DNA from 3 places in the Nocardiopsis sp. M1B1 genome. Region 3 is predicted to be linked to each of the others. Evidence: riboswitches for the same ligand, from Rfam matches in the RefSeq annotation. Region 3 holds a riboswitch; each other region holds the start of a gene.

Region 1 (3,262 bases), 3.3 Mb from region 3:
GGCGGGCCAGCGAACGAGCGGGCGCGGGTCGGCCCCGGCCAGCGGCCCGCGCGGCAGCACCGCTCCCCGGTGGGGCCTGGACAGCCCGGCGAGCAGGGTCAGCAGCGTGGACTTGCCCGCGCCGTTGGGGCCGGTCAGTGCGGTCGCGGTTCCGGCCCGGACGGTGGCGTCCACCCCCTCGAACACCGTGCGCCGCGGCGCCGCGCGCACGCCGAGCTGGCTCGGGGTGCGCGCCGTGACGCCCACGGCCTCCAGCAGGGGCTCACCGCCCGGCGCGGGCTCAAGGGCGGGCGCGGGCTCGTGCCCGGGCACCCACACGCCCTGCGCGGCCAGCGAGCGCCCGTGTTCGGCGAACACGGTCCCCGGCGGCCCGTCGGCGACGACCCCGCCGCCGGGCGCCACGACCACGACCCGGTCCACCAGGTCCACGACGTCGGCCACCCGGTGCTCGACCAGCACCAGGGTCGCCTCGGTCTCGGCGAGCAGGCGGGCCAGCACGCCGCGCACCAGCGCGGCCCCGGCCGGGTCGAGGTTGGCGGTGGGCTCGTCCAGCAGCAGCAGGCGGGGGCGCATCGCCAGGGCCCCGGCGATCACCAGGCGCTGCTTCTCACCGCCCGACAGCGCGCCGGTGGGATGGCGCGGTCCGTACGGGAAGCCCACGGCCTCCAGTGCCTCGTGGACCCGGGGCCAGATGAGGTCGGGGGTCACGCCCAGGTTCTCCGGGCCGAAGGCGACGTCGTCGCCCGCGCGCGCCATCACCAGCTGCGTCTCGGGGTCCTGGCTGACCAGGCCGACCGAGCCCCGGCTCCGGTCGGCGGGCTCGCCGTCCAGGAGCAGGGTGCCCTCGTGGTCGCCGCTGATGGCGGCGTCCTCGCCGGTCAGACCGGCCAGCGAGTGCAGCAGGGTGGACTTGCCCGCGCCGGAGGCGCCCAGCAGCAGCACGCGCTCACCCGGCTCGATCACCAGATCCACGCCGCGCAGCGCGTGGGACTCGCGGCCCGAGTGCCGCCAGCCCCAGCCGGAGAGCTCCACGCGCGCGCCGGGGCCCCCGGCCGCCGTCCGGCGCCCGTTCGCGGAGGCCACGGTCAGCCCCTCGCGGACGGGAAGGGGGCCAGCGCCCCGGAGCGGGCCAGGGCGGTGGTGAGCAGGCGGGCGCCCACGCCCGCGATGAGGGCGGCGCTGACCACCACGATGACGCCGTAGGTGATCTGGTAGGACAGCGGCCAGGTCACGTTGTAGGCGAGGTTGTCGCGGATGGCCGGGGAGACGCCCGCGACCGCCGCCGCGAGGACGGCCACGCCCATGCCCCAGCGGCGGTAGCCGAAGGCGAGGAAGACGAGTTCGGGCAGGATGCCCTGGAGGGCGCCGTCGAGGATGACCATGATCCCCCACTGGGTGCCCAGGAGCGCCGACACCGAGGCGGCGGCGATGGCGGTGAGCAGGGCCGCGCCGGGCTTGCGGATGATCAGGCCGCCCAGCACGCCGGAGATCAGCCACATGCCGTAGACGACGGCCTGCGCGGGCGGGAAGCCGACGAACAGCGGGGTCGTGACCGACCAGACGATGTTCCAGAGCCAGAAGACCACGCCGACCGCGACGCCGATGACGGCGGCCACGACGATGTCGACGGTGCGCCAGCTCCGCAGCCGGCCGAGGACGTCGCGCCGGAAGCCGGTGCCCTGGGGGGTGGTGGTGTTCCTCTTCATGCGGTGTCCCTTCGCCGGGGGATGCGAGGGGCCCGTGCGGCCGAGAGCGGCGCCGGAACGCGTTCCGCGCGCGCCGGGACGTCCCCGGTGCGCGGGAGCACGCCACCGGTGACGGTTCCTACGACTTCCTTCGCTGGCATGACCCAGATCAGGTGTGTAAGGGTCTGCGGCCTGGTGCCGCACTCTCAGCGCTCGCGCGCTCCCCTGTCGGTTTCACCCATTTTGACTTCCTCTCCTGCCTGAAGGCAAGAGATCGCGGAACCACCTACCGGTGGTTCGAGGCCAGGGCCTCGTCACGGGTCGCCCCGTGGCCTTCCTGTTTCACCGCCGGTCGCCCCGTCCGGGAGGACTCCCGTTGAGGTCTCACACCAGCTCCACAGGCAACAACCGCCAGCCCGGCGGCTTCGAGATTGAGCGCCGCGTTCACATCCCGATCATGGGCTACCCCACACCGGGGGCACATCCACATCCGGACGTTCAGCGGCAACGACATGTGCACGTAGGCGCATCCGGGCGTCGAACACGCCTTGGAGGAAGGGAAGCACCGGTCCACGACCACCAGGTCCCGCCCGTACCAGGCGCACTTGTACTCCAGCATCGTGCGCAGCTCACGCCAGGCCGCATCCGAGATCGCCCGAGACAGCCTCCGGTTCTTGACCAGGTTGCGCACCGTCAGGTCCTCGATCACGACCGCTTGGTTCTCGCGGACGAGTCGAGTGGAGAGCTTGTGCAGGAAGTCCCGACGCCGGTCGGTGATACGGGCGCACACCCGCGCCACCCTGCGACGCGCCTTGTCCCGGTTGGCACTGCCCCTGGCCTTACGGGCCAGCGCCCGCTGCGCCTTGGCCAGCCTGGCGCGATCGCGTCGCTCGTGGCGGGGGTTGGCCACCTTCTCCCCTGTGGACAAGGTCACCACGGAGGTGATTCCGGCGTCGACACCGACCGCGTTGTTGACGGCCGGGACCGACGTGATGGTGTCCTCGCACAGCAGCGAGACGAACCAGCGCCCGGCCGCGTCCCGCGAGACCGTCACCGTCGAAGGACAGGCACCTTCGGGCAGGGGCCGCGACCACACGATGTCCAGGGGTTCGGTCATCTTGGCCAATGTCAGACGGCCGTCGCAGTAGCGAAACGCGCTCGCGGTGTACTCCGCCGAGGCCCGGGACGTCTTCTTGGACTTGAACCGCGGATACCGCGCACGCCGGTCGAAGAAGTTGCCGAACGCCGTGTGCAGATGGCGCAGCGTCTGCTGGAGCGGAACACAGGAGACCTCGGTGAGGAAGGACAGCTCCTCGGTCCTCTTCCATGCGGTGAGCATCGCCGAGGTCTGGGAGTAGCCCACCCGCTCCCGGCGCTGCTGCCAGGCGGTGGTGCGTTCGGCCAGAGCGCGGTTGTAGACCAGGCGCACGCACCCGAACGTGCGCGACAGCTCAGCCGCCTGCGCATCGGTGGGATAGAAGCGGTACCGAAACGCCCGCTTCACGCTCTTGCTGGTCATGGCACACACCGTAGCGACCGCCCTGCGATCGCGTGAGCCGAATCCAACAGAAAGCTAC
Region 2 (3,262 bases), 3.1 Mb from region 3:
GGCCCACACCCAGTACGCGTACGCGCTGTTCTTCGGCCTGGTCCTGGCCTGCCTGTGGATCCCCTACACCGGCGCGGGCCAGAAGTGGCGGGCCTCGCACTACCTCGTCGCCCTGGTCTTCGCCGCGGGCGCGTTCTTCCTCACCGGCCTGCCCGGCGCCAATCTGCCCACCCACCCGGTGATCGTCTTCCTGGCCGCGGCGGTGGCCGTCTGCGCCCTGGTCCTGCCCGGACTGTCCGGATCCTTCATCCTGCTCACGCTGGGCCTGTACGAGCCCACGATCAGCGCGGTCGGGGACATGGACATCGCCTACCTCTCGGTGTTCGCGCTCGGCATGCTCACGGGCCTGTCGCTGTTCGTGAAGCTGCTCCAGCACCTGCTGGAGAACTTCCACCACATGACCCTGGTGGTCCTCACGGGCCTCATGGCCGGTTCTCTGCGGGCCCTGTGGCCCTGGCAGGACGAGGACCGCACGTTCCTGGCCCCCACCGAGGTCCCGGTGACGGTCGCCCTGATGGCGGTCGGCTTCGCGATCGTGGCGGCGGCCATCGTCTGGGAGCGCCGCAAGCGCCTCCGGATGGAGGAGGCCGAACTCCGCCGGATTCCCACCGGCGTCTGAGAACGGGAACGACGACCTCATGACAACACGTCTGCTGGCGGCCGCGGCCCCCGCGACGGGGAGCGGGCACGTCCCCGAGTACGAGGGTTTCATCGGATGGGTCCTGAGCCTGATGACGACCCTGGGCGAGCCCGGTGTCGGCCTGGCGCTCCTGATCGAAACCTTCTTCCCTCCGGTCCCCAGCGAGGCGGTCCTGCCCGGCGCCGGGTTCCTGGCCTACTCCGGACAGATGAACGTGTGGCTCGCCATCACGTGGGCGACGGTCGGCGCGCTGGTCGGCGGGTGGGGCTTCTACGCGGTCGGCGCGCTCCTGGGCCGTGACCGCACCGCCTGGCTGTTCGAGAAGACGCCGCTGCTGGAGATCGAGGACTTCCACAAGGCCGAGCGCTTCTTCGCCCGGTACGGCGGCGCCGCCGTCCTCCTGGGCCGCTGCGTGCCGGTCGTGCGCAGCGTCATCTCGGTCCCGGCCGGGATCGAGCGAATGCCCCTGTTCAGGTTCTCCCTGTACACGGTCATCGGCTCCGGGGTGTGGAACACGATCTGGATCGGCCTGGGCTACGTCTTCGGCCCGGCCGTCGAGCCCGCCCTGGCCCGCTGGAGCGGCCTGATCAGCAACGTCGTGCTCGCGGCCATCGGCCTGCTCGTGCTGTGGTTCGTCGTCGTGCGCGTCCGCAAACTGGCCCGGAACCGCCGCAACCAGGACACCTCCACCTGAGCCCCCGCTCCCCGTGAACCCCTCCAGGGGTCCGCCCGCATCCCCGGGCGGACCCCTTCGGCGTTCTGTGGGTATCCTGCCCGGAACGCACCACAAACACATAATGACCGGGGCCGCCGACGCGGCTCCGGAGGCGCGGGGTGCCGGGACACGTTCCCGGCTGAGAGCACACCCGTCGAACCTGCCCTAGTTAGCACTAGCGAAGGAACGCCATGAGCGCGTACAACATCGTGTCCATCGCCGGCAGCGACCCCAGCGGGGGCGCGGGCGTCCAGGCTGACCTCAAGGCCTTCTCCGCGCACGGGACCTTCGGGATGACGGTGATCGCCGCGCTGACCGCCCAGTCCACGCTCGGCGTCACCGGGGTCCACCCGATCCCCGCGCACTTCGTCGCCCACCAGATGGACACCCTCTTCACCGACGCCGTCGTGCATGCGGTCAAGGTGGGCATGCTGGGCACCTCGGAGGTCACCGAGGCCGTGGCCGAGGCGATCGACCGCCACACGCTGCCGAACGTGGTGGTGGACCCGGTGATGGTCGCCAAGAGCGGGGACCGGCTGCTGGAGGCCTCGGCCGTCGACGCGCTGCGCACCAAGCTCCTGCCCCGCGCGGACCTGGTCACCCCGAACCTGCCCGAGGCCGCGGACCTGCTGGAGGAGCCCGAGGCGACCGACCTGGCGTCGATGCGCGCCCAGGCCTGGCGGCTGCTGGATCTCGGCCCGCGCCGGGTCCTGCTCAAGGGCGGCCACCTGCCCGGCGGGGAGAGCGTCGACGTCCTGGTCTCCCGGGACGCCGACCCGGTCGAGTTCCGCGCCCCGAGGGTGGCCACCCGCAACACGCACGGCACCGGGTGCACGCTCTCCTCCTCGATCGCGGCCCTGCTGCCGCAGCGGCCGGACGTGGCCGCCGCGGTGGGCGACGCCAAGGACTACCTGACCGAGGCCATCCGGCGCGCCGACGAGATCGACGCGGGCGGCGGGCAGGGCCCGGTGCACCATTTCCACGCCTGGTGGTAGCAGCGGCGTCCGGAGGAGGGAACGCCGAGGGGGGACCGGCTCCGCGCCGGTCCCCCCTCCCCGTTCCGTCCTCCGGTGGGGCTCGCGGCCCCTACCGGGTCAGACCTTGGTCACGTCCTCCATGACCTTGTCCGGGTCCCTCCAGTCGGGGTGGGCGAAGAACTTGCGCGTCTCCGCCGCGATGACCGGGGACAGCAGCAGGAGGCCGATGAGGTTGGGCAGGGCCATCAGGCCGTTGGCGATGTCGCTGAACAGCCAGACCGAGTCCAGGCTGGCGACCGAGCCCACGTAGATGACGGCGATGAACACCAGGCGGTAGGGCAGGACCAGGCGGCGGCCGCCCAGGAACACCATGCAGCGCTCGCCGTAGTAGGCCCACCCGAGCAGGGTGGTGAAGGCGAACACGGCCACCGCGACGGCCACGATGACGGTGCCGGCCGGGGCGAGCGCGGGGTTGATCGACCCCAGGCCCTCGGAGACCGCGCTGCTGGTCATCAGCGAGCCGTCCTCGCCACCGGCGGACCAGACACCTGTGGTGATGATGACCAGGCAGGTCATGGTGACCACGATGATGGTGTCGATGAAGGTCTGGGTCATCGAGACCATGGCCTGGCGGACAGGCTGGGTGGTCTTGGCCGCGGCGGCGGCGATGGCGCCGGTGCCCAGGCCCGACTCGTTGGAGAAGATGCCGCGGGCGAAACCCATCTGGATGGCGAGCATGATGCCCGCCCCGGCGAAGCCGCCCGTGGCCGCGGTGCCGGTGAAGGCGTCGGTCACCACGAGCTGGAGCGCGGGGAGGATGGCGGCCCAGTTGGCGGCCAGGATGACCAGGCAGACGCCCACGTAGCCGATGATCATGATCGGCACGAGGCCGGAGGCGACGCGGCCGATGCTCTTGATACCGCCGAGGAT
Region 3 (3,262 bases):
GAGCCGCGGGATCGGGGTCCTGGGGCTGTTCGACCTCAAGCAGGCCGAGGACGACCGGCGGGACGCCCTGCGGCTGGTGCTGGAGATGGCCCGCATGGGCAGGATCACCCCGCACGTGGGCCTGACCCTGCCTTTGGAGCGGGCCGCCGAGGCGCACGCCGCGCTGGAGGGGCGCACGGTGCTCGGCAAGGTCCTGCTGGTCCCCTAGAGGCGGGCGGCACCGAACGGCCGGGCCCCGGCGGACCGGCCCCGGGGTCGTTCGGCGCCCGGCTGCCGGTCAGCCCCCGGCGCGGGCCGCCAGGCGCTGGCGCAGAGCGGCGGCGGCGGCCCGGGGGTCCTCCGCCTCCGTGATCGCGCGCACGACCACGACCCGGCGGGCCCCGGCGTCCAGCACGCGGTCGATGTTGTCGGCGTCGATCCCGCCGATGGCGAACCAGGGGCGGTCGGTGCCCAGCGCGGCCGCCTCCTCCACCAGCTCCAGCCCGGCGGCCGGGCGACCCGGCTTGGTGGGGGTCGCCCAGGTCGGTCCGACGCAGAAGTAGTCGCTGCCGGGCTCCTCGGCGGAGGCGGCCGCGGCGGCGACGTCGTTGTTGGAGCGGCCGATCACGGGGTCGGCGCCGATGATGTCGCGGGCCATGGGCACGGGCAGGTCCCGCTGGCCCAGGTGGAGGACGTCGGCGCGCACGGCGCGGGCGATGTCGGCGCGGTCGTTGACCGCGAGCAGGGCGCCGTACCGCTCGCACGCCTCCTTCATCACCTCCAGGGCCGCGATCTCCTCGCGCGCCTCCAGGCCCTTGTCCCGGAGCTGGATGATGTCCACTCCCCCGGCAAGGGCCGCGTCGGCGAACTCGGCCAGGTCGCCCCGGCCGGTCCGGGCGTCGGTGCACAGGTACAGAAGCGATGCGTCCAGGCGCTTGCGCAGGCTGGTTCCGTGGCTGGTCCTCACACGGTCCACCCTAGGCCCTGGCGCGTTCGGACCCAAGGGGGAGGGGCGCGGCGGCGCGCCCCTCCCCCTCTTCCCCGGGGGTCACGAACGGGTCCGTGGGCCGCGGACCCGGGGCAGCGGACTAGAAGGCCAGGCTCTGGGCCCGGCGGCGCACCTCGGTGCCCCGGTTCTCGCGCATGGCCTGGATCGGCGTGCCCGGCAGGGAGTCGTCGTGGGTGAACAGCCAGCGCAGGGCCTCCTCGGAGGAGAAGCCCGCGTCGGTGAGCAGCAGCAGTGTCCCCGGCAGACCCTTGACCAGGTCGTCGCCGTCGATGAAGGCCGCGGGAATGGAGAGTTCGCCGTCGCGGACCACACCCATCATGCGGTTCTCGCGGATCAGCGTCTTGATCCGGTTCGGGCTCACGCCCAGCGGAGCGGCGGCCTCCTTGAGGGTCAGCCAGTCGCCGATCAGCGTGTCGATGTCGCGTTGTGTCACACCACCAATCTGCCACATCCGCGCACCTCCTTCCCCCCGGCACGGCGCGCGTCGGCCACGGGTCCTAGAATGGGGACAGACCCCTACATCCCGCGGGAGCCGGGTGGGACCCGGCTGAGAGGGAGGCTGTGAGCCTCCGACCGCACGAACCTGATCCGGATCATGCCGGCGAAGGGAGTGGAAGCCACAGCCGTGCGCACCTCCGACGATTCCCACCGCGACCGCGTCGTCGTGGTCGGCGGCGGCCTGGTCGGGCGGGTCACCGCCTGGCGGGCCGCCCAACGCGGCCTGAGCGTCACCCTGGTCGAGTCCGACCCCGCCCGCGCCGCCTCCACCGTGGCCGCGGGCATGCTGACCCCCGCCACCGAGGCGGCGTTCGGCGAGGAGCCCCTCATGGAGCTGGGCATCCGCTCGGCCCGCATGTACGCGGACTTCGTCGCCGAACTGGAGGAGGCCAGCGGCCTGGACGTGGGCCACCGCGCCACCGGCACGCTGCTGGTCGCCTTCGACCGCGACGACCTGGCCGTCCTCACCGAACTGCACGCGCTCCAGCGGAGGCTGGGCATCGCCGCCGAGCGCCTGACCGGCCGCGAGTGCCGCCGCCTGGAGCCCATGCTCGCCCCGTCCGTGCGCGGCGGCGTCCTGGCCCCCGACGACCACTCCGTGGACCCGCGGCGGCTGCTGCGCGCCCTGGCCGCGGCGGGCGGGCGCGCGGGCGTCACCGAGGTCCGCGGGCTGGTCGGGGAGATCCTCTCCCCCGGCCCCGGGGGCGCCCGGCTGGGCGTGCGCCTGGCCGGGGAGGCCGCGGCGGGTCGGATCCTGCCCGCGCACCAGGTGGTGCTGGCCGCGGGCTGCTGGGGCAACGGCGTCGCGGTCCCCGAACCCGTGGTCCCGCCGCTGCGCCCGGTCAAGGGGCAGTTGCTGCGCGCCCGGGTGCCCGACGGGGAGCCGCCGCTCGTCGGCCGGACCGTCCGCGGCCTGGTCCGGGGGTTCCCGACCTACCTGGTGCCGCGCGCCGACGGCGAGGTCGTCATCGGCGCCACCCAGGAGGAGCTGGGCCACGACACCTCGCTCACCGTCGGGGGGCTCTGGCAGGTGCTGCGGGACGCGCGCGAACTCGTCCCCGGGGTGAGCGAGCTGGAGGTCACCGAGACCTGCGTCGGGCTGCGCCCCGGCTCCCCCGACAACGAACCCCTCCTGGGGCCCACCCGGGTCCCGGGACTGCACCTGGCCGCCGGGCACTTCCGGCACGGGGTCCTGCTGACCCCGGTGACCGGTGAGGCCATGGCCCGGGCCCTGACCGACGGAGACCTGCCCGAGTACGCCCGCCGTTTCACGGCACGACGCGCAAGTAGGTAGTAGCAGTGGAACTGATCATCAACGGCGACCGCCGCGAGTTCGCCGACGACACGACCGTGGAAGCGGTCGTGCGCGACCTGACCGGCGCCCAGGCCCCCGGCGGTGTCGCCGTGGCCGTCAACGACGAGGTGGTGCGCCGGACCGCGTGGGCCGCGAGCCCGCTCAACCAGGGCGACCGCGTGGACGTCCTCACCGCGGTGCAGGGAGGCTGAGAATGAACGACGACCTCGTGATCGCGGGAACCTCCTTCGGGTCCCGGCTCATCACCGGAACCGGCGGAGCCCCCTCCCTGGAGGTCCTGGAGGAGGCCCTGATCGCCTCCGGCACCGAGCTGACCACCGTGGCGATGCGCCGGGTCTCCCCCGGCACCCGGGGGTCGGTGTGGGACGTCCTGACCCGTAACAGGATCCGGGCGCTGCCCAACACCGCCGGGTGCTTCACCGCCGTCGACGCGGTGCGCACCGCCCGCCTGGGCCGCGAGG

What was found. Region 3 has a riboswitch for thiamine pyrophosphate ahead of thiO (glycine oxidase ThiO). Riboswitches for the same ligand answer to the same signal wherever they lie in the genome.
Region 1: linked by a shared signal. The riboswitch ahead of ACSTA4_RS05115 (ECF transporter S component) and the one ahead of thiO (glycine oxidase ThiO) in region 3 are both predicted to bind thiamine pyrophosphate.
Region 2: linked by a shared signal. The riboswitch ahead of thiD (bifunctional hydroxymethylpyrimidine kinase/phosphomethylpyrimidine kinase) and the one ahead of thiO (glycine oxidase ThiO) in region 3 are both predicted to bind thiamine pyrophosphate.

The regions. Positions count from the first base shown of each region.
Region 1 is NZ_CP196194.1:1,136,574-1,139,835, reverse strand. It holds gene ACSTA4_RS05120 (ABC transporter ATP-binding protein) at 1-1,083, opposite strand, end outside; gene ACSTA4_RS05115 (ECF transporter S component) at 1,086-1,706, opposite strand; TPP riboswitch at 1,815-1,922, opposite strand; gene ACSTA4_RS05110 (RNA-guided endonuclease InsQ/TnpB family protein) at 1,972-3,204, opposite strand.
Region 2 is NZ_CP196194.1:1,650,628-1,653,889, reverse strand. It holds gene ACSTA4_RS07220 (DUF368 domain-containing protein) at 1-619, shown strand, start outside; gene ACSTA4_RS07215 (DedA family protein) at 639-1,334, shown strand; TPP riboswitch at 1,461-1,559, shown strand; gene thiD (bifunctional hydroxymethylpyrimidine kinase/phosphomethylpyrimidine kinase) at 1,547-2,350, shown strand; gene ACSTA4_RS07205 (alanine/glycine:cation symporter family protein) at 2,450-3,262, opposite strand, start outside.
Region 3 is NZ_CP196194.1:4,751,945-4,755,206, forward strand. It holds gene ACSTA4_RS20600 (zinc-binding dehydrogenase) at 1-208, shown strand, start outside; gene thiE (thiamine phosphate synthase) at 278-946, opposite strand; gene ACSTA4_RS20610 (Rv2175c family DNA-binding protein) at 1,068-1,421, opposite strand; TPP riboswitch at 1,504-1,615, shown strand; gene thiO (glycine oxidase ThiO) at 1,584-2,780, shown strand; gene thiS (sulfur carrier protein ThiS) at 2,786-2,992, shown strand; gene ACSTA4_RS20625 (thiazole synthase) at 2,995-3,262, shown strand, end outside.